DNA from 3 places in the Streptomyces sp. NPDC091377 genome. Region 1 is predicted to be linked to each of the others. Evidence: riboswitches for the same ligand, from Rfam matches in the RefSeq annotation. Region 1 holds a riboswitch; each other region holds the start of a gene.

Region 1 (3,265 bases):
GGCAGGTCGTCCTCGCCGGGCGGGGTGGACTCGTCGTGCTCACCGGTGCCGACCAGTTCGCGGACCAGCGCGTACTGGGCGTGGTTGGTGTCCTGGTACTCGTCCACCAGGACGTGGCGGAAGCGGCGGCGGTAGTGCTCGGCGACATCGGGGAACGCGCGCAGCAGGTTGACCGTGGTCATGATCAGGTCGTCGAAGTCGAGCGCGTTCGCCTCACGCAGCCGCGACTGGTACAGCGCGTACGCCTGGGCCAGGGTCTTCTCAAAACCGTCCGTGGCCTGGGCGGCGAAGTCCTCCTCGTCGATCAGCTCGTTCTTCAGATTGCTGATCTTGGCGCTGAAGGACTTGGGCGGATAGCGCTTGGGGTCGAGATCCAGGTCACGGCAGACCAGGGCCATCAGCCGCTTGGAGTCGGCCGCGTCGTAGATCGAGAACGAGGACGTGAACCCGAGCCGCTTGGACTCCCGCCGCAGGATCCGTACGCAGGCGCTGTGGAACGTCATCACCCACATCGCGTTCGCGCGCGGGCCGACGAGCTGCTCCACGCGCTCCTTCATCTCGCCCGCGGCCTTGTTGGTGAAGGTGATCGCGAGGATCTGGCCGGGGTGGACGCTCCGCTCGGCGAGCAGATAGGCGATGCGGTGGGTGAGCACCCGGGTCTTGCCGGAGCCGGCACCGGCCACGATGAGCAGGGGGGTGCCGGAGTGGGCCACCGCCGCGCGCTGGTTCTCGTTCAGCCCCTCCAGGAGGGCCGCCGGGTCGAGGGCGGGGCGCGGGGCTCCGTCGCGGTAGTACCCGTCCCGGGGCGGGGGCGTGTCGAACTTTCCGCCGAACAGATCGTCCGGAACCGGCTCCGGTACGTGTTCGTCCTCGGGCGGAGGCGGAGGTTCCTCCTCATGCCCACGGGGGGCCTGGAGGTTCGCCAGGAAGCTGTCGTCAAAGAGGCTGCTCATCGCTCTCCGAGTCTAGGCCGCCCCACTGACAACCCGGGCCGCCTCCCGAAGATCCCGCGCGGAAGGGCGCACTCGGGCCACTCGGGGCGCTGGGGCCACTGGGGCCGCTGGGGCCGCTGGGGGCTCCGGGGCCGCCAGGGCCGCTGGTGGCGCTGGGGCCGCCGGGGCCGCTGGTGGCGCTGGGGCCGCTGGTGGCGCTGGGGCCGCTCGGGCAGGCGCGGGCAGTCGCGGGCCACTCGGAACGCCCCGCACACACCAGCCCAGCCCAGCCCGTCACCGTCCGTGACACCCCGTACCCCTCACCGAAAGGTCACGAAAATGTATCGGGCATATCACCCACCAACCTTCACAGGTGCCACACGAGTTGGCTAGCGTGCCGGGCAGGCCGACCGGCCCCCTCCGGCGAACCCCGCCGGGCCGTCCGGCCACCGCCGAGTCCGGCGCGCCCTCGTGGGCGACCGGAGCCGGGGACCCACCGAACCTCCGGGGTGAATCGGTCCGCACCTCCCGCGCGGAGGGGACCGTAGGGCAACCCTTCCGAACCGTCCGCCCGAACCCGACAGCTCACCCGGTAGGCGGCCCATGGAAGGAGTCGCCTCCTTGGCGTCGCACCGCAAGTCGTCCCCCTCGGCCCCGCGCGTGGCCGGTGTACGGACCCCCGTCCTGGCCACCGCCGCCCTCACCTCCGTCGCCCTGCTCTCCCAGACCGCCACCGCCGCCCCCACGGACGACAAGCCGAGCCTGGAGGAGATCGAGAAGAAGGTCGACGACCTCTACCGGCAGGCCGAGTCGGCGACGGAGAAGTACAACGCGGCCAAGGAGAAGACCGCCAAGCAGCGCACCCGCGTCGACACCCTGCTGGACGACGTCGCCCGGCGCATGCAGAAGCTGAACGACGCCCGCGAGGAACTGGGTTCGCACGCCGCCGCCCAGTACCGCACCGGGGCCGCCGCCCCCGACACCGCGACCTTCCTGCTCGCGGACACCCCGCAGGACTACTTCGACCGGACCCAGCTCATGGGCCGGCTCACCGAGCGCCAGAAGAGCGCGGTGGACGACTACTTCACCCAGCAGTCCGCGACCATGGAGAAGCGCCGGGAGGCGAGCGAGAGCCTGGCGTCGCTCACCGAGACGCAGGGCGATCTCAGGACGGCCAAGGCGACGGTCCGGACGAAACTCTCCGACGCGCGCGAACTGCTGTCGCGGCTCACCGCCGAGGAGAAGGCCCGCCTCGCGGAGATCGAGAGGAAGAAGCAGGAGGAGGCCGAGCGCAAGGCCGCGGAACTGGCCCGGCAGCAGGCGGAGGAAGAACGCCGCCAAGAGGAGCGCCGCCAGGAAGAGCGGCGCCAGGAGGAGCGGAGCGACACGGACCCGCCGTCGGGATCGACCGGCGGCGGCCCGGCCCCCGTCCCCGACACCCAGACCCCCGCCCCCGCCCCTGCTCCCGATGCCTCGTACGCCGCCAAGGCGGAGAAGGCGATCGGGTTCGCCCGCGCGCAGACGGGCAAGCCGTACGTCTGGGGCGCCACCGGCCCCGGCTCCTACGACTGCTCCGGCCTCACCCAGGCCGCCTGGAAGGCCGCCGACGTGGACCTCCCACGCACCACCTACGACCAGGTCGACGCCGGCACCACGGTCCCCGTCTCCGCCGCCCGCCCCGGCGACCTGGTGTTCTTCTACGACGACCTCACCCACGTCGGCCTCTACATCGGCAACGGCAAGATGATCCACGCCCCGAAGCCGGGGGCGTACGTACGGGAGGAGTCGATCTTCTACGACGGCGAGTCCTCGATCCACAGCGTGGTACGCCCGGCGTAGGAACCGTACGCCCGGCGTAGAAACCACACGGGACCGCCGCAGACGGTCAGCGCCATGGCAGCGACGGCGTCGCGCGCCCGCGTGGAATTGCGGGGGCGCCCGTGCGCGCCCCCGCCCTCCCCGCCTCCGCGCTCCCTACCATCGGCCCATGTCCGGCACCCCCACCCCTTCCCCGCGCGCCTGGTGGGCGCGGCGTCCGCCCGCGGCCGGGGCCGCCGTGATGGCGACCGGCATCGTGTCGATCGGGCTGCGTCTGACCGGGTACGAGGTGCTGTCCAGGATCCTGCTGGTGGTGGCCGGGGTCCTGTGGATCGCGCTGGCGGCGGACTTCGCCGCGCGGCTGCTGCGGGACCGCCCGGGGTGGCTGCGGGACGCCGGGACGCCCGCCGCGCTCACCGCCGTCGCCGCGACCGGCGTACTCGGTACCCGGCTCTCCCTGCTCGGCTGGCAGCACCTCGCCGAGGCCCTGCTGGCGCTGGCCGCGCTGCTGTGGC
Region 2 (3,265 bases), on a different contig from region 1:
CGACCGTGGGGTTGCCTCGGGAGTCCAGGATTTCCCGGGCTACGACGACGTCGATGGACGGCACGAGCATCTCCTTCGTGAATGTGACGCGTGAATGTGACGCGGTGGGGCAGGGCCCGGCGTGACCGCAGCGGCTCTGCGAGATGAGCCTAACCGGCTCCGGGGGATCGGCCAGCCGGTCTCCCACCCTGTGGACGGAACCGATCGTAAAATGTTTCCGAACGGAACAAAGAGGTTCTCGCGCCAATTCTGGCGGGGGGGGGAGGGGGGACGGGTCCCGCGTTCGGTCGGTTCACACCGGGGTGGTGAGGAAACCGGTTCACAGCAGGGGGGCCAGGAGGTCGGTGTTCACATCTGTACGTGAAAAGCCCCGCCCCGGTGCGTACGGGGGATTCACGCACCGGGGCGGGGGGCCCGTGAGGTCGGGGGAACCGCACGGGGCCTCAATGAGGACGTACCTCATGGGATGAGGGGGTGCCTCAGGTGGGGGGCGAGGCTGTGGGGACGCTGAGCGGCGGCTCGGGGGAGCCATGCGCACGGGCCGGGCGGGCCCGATGACCCCCTTCCCGATGGCCTACTTCAGGTGGAGCTGCTGACCCGGGAAGATCAGGTCGGCGTCGTCCACGATGTCCTTGTTCTGCTCGAAGAGCTTCTGCCAGCCGCCCGCGACGTCGTGGTCGGCGGCGATGGAGCTGAGCGTGTCGCCGGTGACGACCTTGTACTCGCCGTCGCCCTTCTCGACCTTCTGGCCGGTCGGGGTGGTGACGGTCTCCTTCGGCGTGGCCTCGCGCTCCTGCGAACGGGAGGCGCTCTGCTCCTCGGAGGAGCGCTCGTCGCTTCCGCTGTCGCTCTGGGACGGCTGCGACGGCTGCGCGGGGGTGGCCGGGGCGCTCGGGGTGGTGGAGCCGCCACCGGCGTACGGGGTGTTGGACAGGCCCACGCCACACGACGGCCAGGCGCCCTTGCCCTGACCGGCGAGGACCTTCTCGGCTATCTCGATCTGCTGCGCCTTGCTGGCCTGGTCGGCGGTGGCCGCGTACTTCGTGCCGCCGTAGCCGGCCCAGGTCGAGGCGGAGAACTGGAGACCGCCGTAGTAGCCGTTTCCGGTGTTGATGGACCAGTTGCCACCGGACTCGCACTGGGCGACGGCGTCCCACTCGGACGCGGTGGCGGCGGAGGCGTTGCCGGCCGCCATGAGCGGGGCGGCGACAGCGGCGCCGGTGACACCGGCGAGTGTGACGACACGGGTGGCCTTGGACGGACGGCGGTGCTTGCCCTTGCCGGAAAACAGCATGAAGGATCCCCTCACCGACGCCTACGAGGTGAGCTGTCGGGTTCGGGCCGGTTGAGTTGCCCGGCCATGTCCTGTACGCGGCTTTTCGCCTCGTACGACATGGCTTCACCCCAAGCCGCCCCCGGCGTCGAGTCTCCTCAACTGCCGGATACGGCACTTACCTTGGTTCCCCCGCTCCTGCCTACGGCGCTTGCGCGACGAATTTCCCGCTCGGCCACCGGCAGGATTCGGCGTGGCGGCCATCGGGGCTCACTGCTTGCGAGCGGTCATGACCGTAGACACGCGATTCGCCGAATTTCAAAGAGGATCAGGGCTTCTGAGACGCATCCCACACTTTCACCAAACCGGACATTCAGCGCGAACCGTGACGTGAACTCCCGCCACCCCTGCCCCACTTGTCCCTACTCGTCACCCTGGTCGCCGTCCGCCACATCGCCGAGAGTCAGGGTCTGACCGGGGACGATGTGGTGGGGGTCGCCGTCGAGCACCTGCTCGTTCACCCGGTAGAGCGCCCGCCATCCACCGTCGACGTCAAGGGAGTCGGCGATGGACGTCAGCGTGTCCCCGGGGCGGACGGTGTACGAGTCGCCGTCGAGCGAGTCGAGCGTGCCTCGCGCGGCCTCACCGCCCCGCGAGGTCTGCCGGTCGGCGGGCCGAGAGGACTCGGCGGACCCGGCGGACCCGGCGGACGGCTCGGAGGACTGCTCGGACGACCCGGAGGGCCCCGAGGACCCGGAGGGGTCGGCCTTGTCGCTCTTCTGGCCGTCGTCCACGCCCTTGGCGTCACTCGCGTCGGCGGCGTCCTTGCCCGCCCCCTTGCCGGTGCCCCTGTCCGCGCTCTCGTCGGCGCTGGGGCCGCGGTGGCGGCCTGTGCCGGGGAGGGCGCTGGTGTCCACGAGGTGCGAGGCGCCGAGGCTCTGTCGAGGATCGCCCACTTCCTCGCCGTGGGCCGGGGTGGAGGGGTCGGCGGCGGGTTCGGTGGGCGACTCCGAGGGGGACGAACCGGCGGAGCCGTCGCCCGCCCCGCCCGACGGGTCGCCGTTCGAGGGCGAGGAGGAGCCCTGCGAGGGCCCTGACGGGTCTTCGGACGGGCTGCCGGAGGGGGGCGAGGAAGGCGAGGTGGGCGAGGTGGGTGCTGAGTCCCCGGAGGCTCCGGAGTCGCCGTTGCCGTCGGTCCCCTCGGATCCGCCGGACGAATCATCCTTACCGGACGACCCCGTCGACTTGGACGAGTCGGTCAACCCGCCGGTGCCACCGGAACCGTCGCTCTCCTTGCCGGAGGACCCCGGCGTGGCGTCGCCCGCCAGGCCGGTGTCGACACCGGCGGGGTTCTCGTCGTCCCCGAGCCCATGGAGCAGCCCGCAGGTGGACCAGGCGCCGACGCCCTGGTCGGCGAGGATCCTCTCGGCCACGGCGATCTGCTGCGAACGGCTGGCCTGATCCGCGCTCCCCGCGTACTCCAGACCGCCGTACGTCTCCCACGCCTCCTGCGTCACCTGGAGTCCGCCGTAGCGGCCGTTGCCCAGGTCCGCGCTCCACGCGCCACCGCTCTCACACTCGGCGACCGCGTCCCACGTGGTCCCGCCGGCGGCGCTCGCACCCCCGGCACCGAGCAGGGGGATGGCGATGGCTGAGCCGGTGACCCCGGCCGCGACGAGCAGCGCCGGAGCCTGGCGGGGGCGACGGTGACGACCGTTCCCGGAGAGCATGCGGGGGCCTTTCGCGAGACAACGGTGAGCCGCGCGGCGCGTGATGCGCTGCGTCGCGCTGAGGGGTGAAGGTAGCCGGAATCGTTGACTTGTCACAAGTAAATGCCGCGCAGATCACGTGGAGATCACAAAAGTGAGGGCGTGTCATGTTGTGAGTGACCGTCTGTGGATGAGAAGGGGCTGTGGGGTGACTTTCCGTCAGAGGTGGGGGTGGAAATGGGGCGTGAGGGGCGCAATCCGGCCACTGTTCGAGGAGGGCTGA
Region 3 (3,265 bases), on a different contig from region 1:
TGCCTCGCACCGCGAGGTTGTTGTAGTTGAAGTCGTCTTCCGGTCGCCGGTCCGCGAGCAGCACCGCGAACCTGTCGGCCCAGCCGACGAACGCCCCGTCGGGGCCGGGGTCACCGACACCCTCACTGAAGCTGTCCCCCAGCGCCACGTACGACCCGATCACTGATCTGCTGTCGTTCTTCGAATCGTCTGCCACATCGAGCCATGATTCCTCTTCGAATGTGACCTACGCGACCGTAATACGGGGTTGACGGGCGGTGAGATGAGCCACGGATCCACAGGGGTCACTTCGGGAATAACCACGAGGGTCCCTGACGGCCCCCGGGCGGTGGTGGCCCGCGAGGCTGCGGACCTGCCGAAGGCCGGACCCGGGGATCGGGGGTCCGGCCTTCGGGATGATGCGCGGCGGGTGCCTCGGGTCAGATGGAGAGGCCGAGCGAGCGCAGGTAGGCGACGGGGTCGACGTCCGAGCCGTAGTCCGGCGTGGTCCGGATCTCGAAGTGCAGGTGCGGGCCGGTCACATTGCCGGTCGCGCCCGAGAGGCCGACCTGCTGTCCTGCGGTCACGGTCTGGCCCTGCGAGACGGAGAGCGAGGACAGGTGGGCGTACTGGGCGTAGTGGCCGTCGGCGAGCTTGAGGACGACCTGGTTGCCGTAGGCGCCGCCCGCGCCGGCGGAGACGACCGTGCCGGCGCCGACGGCCTTGAGGGAGGTGCCGGTCGGGACGGAGAAGTCCACACCGGTGTGGTAGCCGCTGGACCACATGCTGCCGGACATCCGGTACGCGGTGCCCACGGAGCCCGACACCGGGAGGCTGTAGTCGCCCGCGGCGGCCGTGTCGGTGGACGGGGTCTCGGCGGACTGCGACGGGGCCGACGCCTGCGTGTCGGTGGCCTCGGAGGACTGCGAGGTCCCCGTGGACTCCGTGGACTTCGTGGACTCCTCGGAGCGTGTGGAGCCGGAGGACGCGGGCGCCTCGGCGGACTCCGGGGCGGCCGACGGCTTCGTCTCGCTCGCGGCGGCGCCGGACGCCTTGCCGCCGAGGGTGAGCTTCAGGCCGGGGTGGATGAGCGACGGGTCGGCGCCCACGGCCTCGCGGTTGTCCTCGTAGATCCGCTGCCAGCCACCGCTGACGTCCTGCTCGTCGGCGATCTTCGCCAGGTAGTCGCCCACCTTCACGGAGTAGGTCCGGGTGGTGGACTGCTTCTCGGACGTCTGCGAGGCGGACTGCCCGGCGGACGGGGAGACGGACGGCGAGGCGCTCTGCTGGGAGACCGACTGCGGTGCCGCCACGACGGACTGGCCCGGTGCGGCGTACGCCCCGGTCGCGCCCATGAGCGGGAGGGCGAGTGCGGCGCCACCGGTTCCGGCGACCGCGATGGAGCGGGTGAGGCTCAGGGACTTGGTACGGCGGTGCTTACCCTTCGCGGGCATAGGGGTTTCCTCTCCGGCGCCTGCGAGGTGAGCTGTCGGGTGCGGGCTGGAGATGCCCGGCCACGTGCGCAGACGCGGCTTGACCCCTAGCCTGTTCCGGAGACCGGGACAGGCGGTGAGTCCTGTGGGTCCCCCGCTCCTGCCGGTCACGGGTGGGTTGATGTGCGTTCCGGACGGCGGCAGGATTCGGCGTTCCGTCCGGATTCGGTGGCGAACGTAAGCGACCAAGACGCGAAGGAACAAGCAGGAGGTTCCACCCGAAGGCCACCTTCTTGATCCACGGCACCGCTCACCGGTCACCCTGCGTCGAGATGGCACGGGTCGTTTTCCTCAAAGGCCCTTGAGGCGCACCTCGATTACGTGGACATGACGTGCGACGCACGGTCACGGGTATGACGCTGCTCACGTGGGCCCGCTCCACCGCCCTTTACTCCAGAGCGAGTTGTTATTAAAGCCATCAATTCGGACAGAAGTCCCAGACAATGCATAGGGGAGGAAGAGGGGTATTGAGGTGCACAGGGAACACACAGGCTTCCCCTGCCGGGGTTCCTCCGGTTCGTGCGGCCGGTTCGCGAGGCCATGTCGTATCGTCGGAGCCCCCTGCCGGACGGCGACACAGCCGGGCCGGTGAGCCGACTGGGAGGAGCCCCCGTGACGCAGCAGATCCCGTCGACCGAACCCGAGCTGGCCGGAGTGCGCAACTTCCGTGACGTGGGCGGACTGCCCACCGAGGACGGCCGCCGGGTACGCCACGGGGTGCTGTTCCGCAGCGGGCATCTCGCCCACGCGACCGCCGAGGACACCGCGTTCCTCTCCTCCCTCGGGCTGCACACGATCTTCGACTTCCGCAACGCGGCGGACCAGCTCCTGGAGGGCCAGGACGTCGAGCTGCCCGGGGTGCGCAATGTGAATCTGCCGCTGAGCGACCCGGCGGACGGCGCCGAGTTCTGGAAGATGGTCCGCGACGGCGATCTGGACCAGCTCCGCGGGCTGCTCGCCGGCGGGCAGGCGGAGAACCGGATGATCGACTCGTACCGCCTGATCGTCAAGGAGCGCAACGCGGAGCACGCGCGTGTGCTGCGCGCGCTCGCCGAGGACAGCGTCCCGGCGCTGATGCACTGCGCGGCCGGCAAGGACCGCGCGGGGCTGTCGATCGCGGTGACGCTGCTGGCCGTCGGGGTGGAGCGCGAGGCGATCCTCGGCGACTACCTGGAGTCCAACGCCCTCCACCGGCGCTACAAGGTGCACCGCAGCGGCAGCTCCGCCTCGGCCTACTCCCCCGAGGTGATGGAACTGCTCAGCCCGCTCTTCGACGCGCGCGCCGCGTACCTGGAGGCCGCGTTCGAGACCATCGAGGGGACCTGGGGCGGGGTCGACGCCTATCTGGAACGCGGCCTGCGGGTCACACCCGAGCTGCGGGAACGGCTGCGGGAGCGACTCCTCGACTGAGCGGCCCCATGACCGGGCGACGCCCCGGGGCCGCAGGGCACCCAGGGCCTCAGGGCACCCGGGGCCTCAGGGCTCCCGTCGGCTACTTCGCGCCGACCTCGAAGAGCAGGTACAGGAACGCGGCGAAGACATGTCCGACGGCGACATAGATGAACAGCCGGATCCAGATCCCGAGGTGCCGCTTCTCCTTGGGCTTGGTGGCCTTGATCTCACTCATCGCGTTTCTCCCGTGATCGGGCCGAGGCACAGCGCGGCCGTGGGGCTCTGCAAGAGGGTGTGGACGAACAGCAGCTCGACGCCCTCCGGGTCGCGGGCGGCGATCCGGTGCGGGGTCAGCGAGTCGAAGTGCGCGCTGTCCCCGGGGCCGAGCCGGTGGGCGGTGT

The links. Region 1 has a riboswitch for cyclic di-AMP ahead of ACIQNG_RS01815 (NlpC/P60 family protein). Riboswitches for the same ligand answer to the same signal wherever they lie in the genome.
Region 2: it holds a riboswitch for cyclic di-AMP, as region 1 does, so the genes downstream of both, ACIQNG_RS16420 (transglycosylase family protein) here and ACIQNG_RS01815 (NlpC/P60 family protein) in region 1, are expected to answer to the same signal.
Region 3: it holds a riboswitch for cyclic di-AMP, as region 1 does, so the genes downstream of both, ACIQNG_RS07715 (LysM peptidoglycan-binding domain-containing M23 family metallopeptidase) here and ACIQNG_RS01815 (NlpC/P60 family protein) in region 1, are expected to answer to the same signal.

Annotation. Positions count from the first base shown of each region.
Region 1 covers NZ_JBIVUE010000001.1:379,300-382,564, reverse strand. Annotated here, with positions in the region: gene pcrA (DNA helicase PcrA) at 1-953, opposite strand, end outside; cyclic di-AMP (ydaO/yuaA leader) riboswitch at 1,373-1,547, shown strand; gene ACIQNG_RS01815 (NlpC/P60 family protein) at 1,554-2,771, shown strand; gene ACIQNG_RS01810 (tellurite resistance/C4-dicarboxylate transporter family protein) at 2,920-3,265, shown strand, end outside.
Region 2 covers NZ_JBIVUE010000006.1:371,965-375,229, reverse strand. Annotated here, with positions in the region: gene eno (phosphopyruvate hydratase) at 1-70, opposite strand, end outside; gene ACIQNG_RS16420 (transglycosylase family protein) at 575-1,294, opposite strand; cyclic di-AMP (ydaO/yuaA leader) riboswitch at 1,298-1,493, opposite strand; gene ACIQNG_RS16415 (transglycosylase family protein) at 1,696-3,003, opposite strand.
Region 3 covers NZ_JBIVUE010000003.1:4,617-7,881, reverse strand. Annotated here, with positions in the region: gene ACIQNG_RS07720 (SGNH/GDSL hydrolase family protein) at 1-163, opposite strand, end outside; gene ACIQNG_RS07715 (LysM peptidoglycan-binding domain-containing M23 family metallopeptidase) at 420-1,433, opposite strand; cyclic di-AMP (ydaO/yuaA leader) riboswitch at 1,438-1,635, opposite strand; gene ACIQNG_RS07710 (tyrosine-protein phosphatase) at 2,085-2,882, shown strand; gene ACIQNG_RS07705 (DUF6126 family protein) at 2,965-3,099, opposite strand; gene ACIQNG_RS07700 (helix-turn-helix domain-containing protein) at 3,096-3,265, opposite strand, start outside.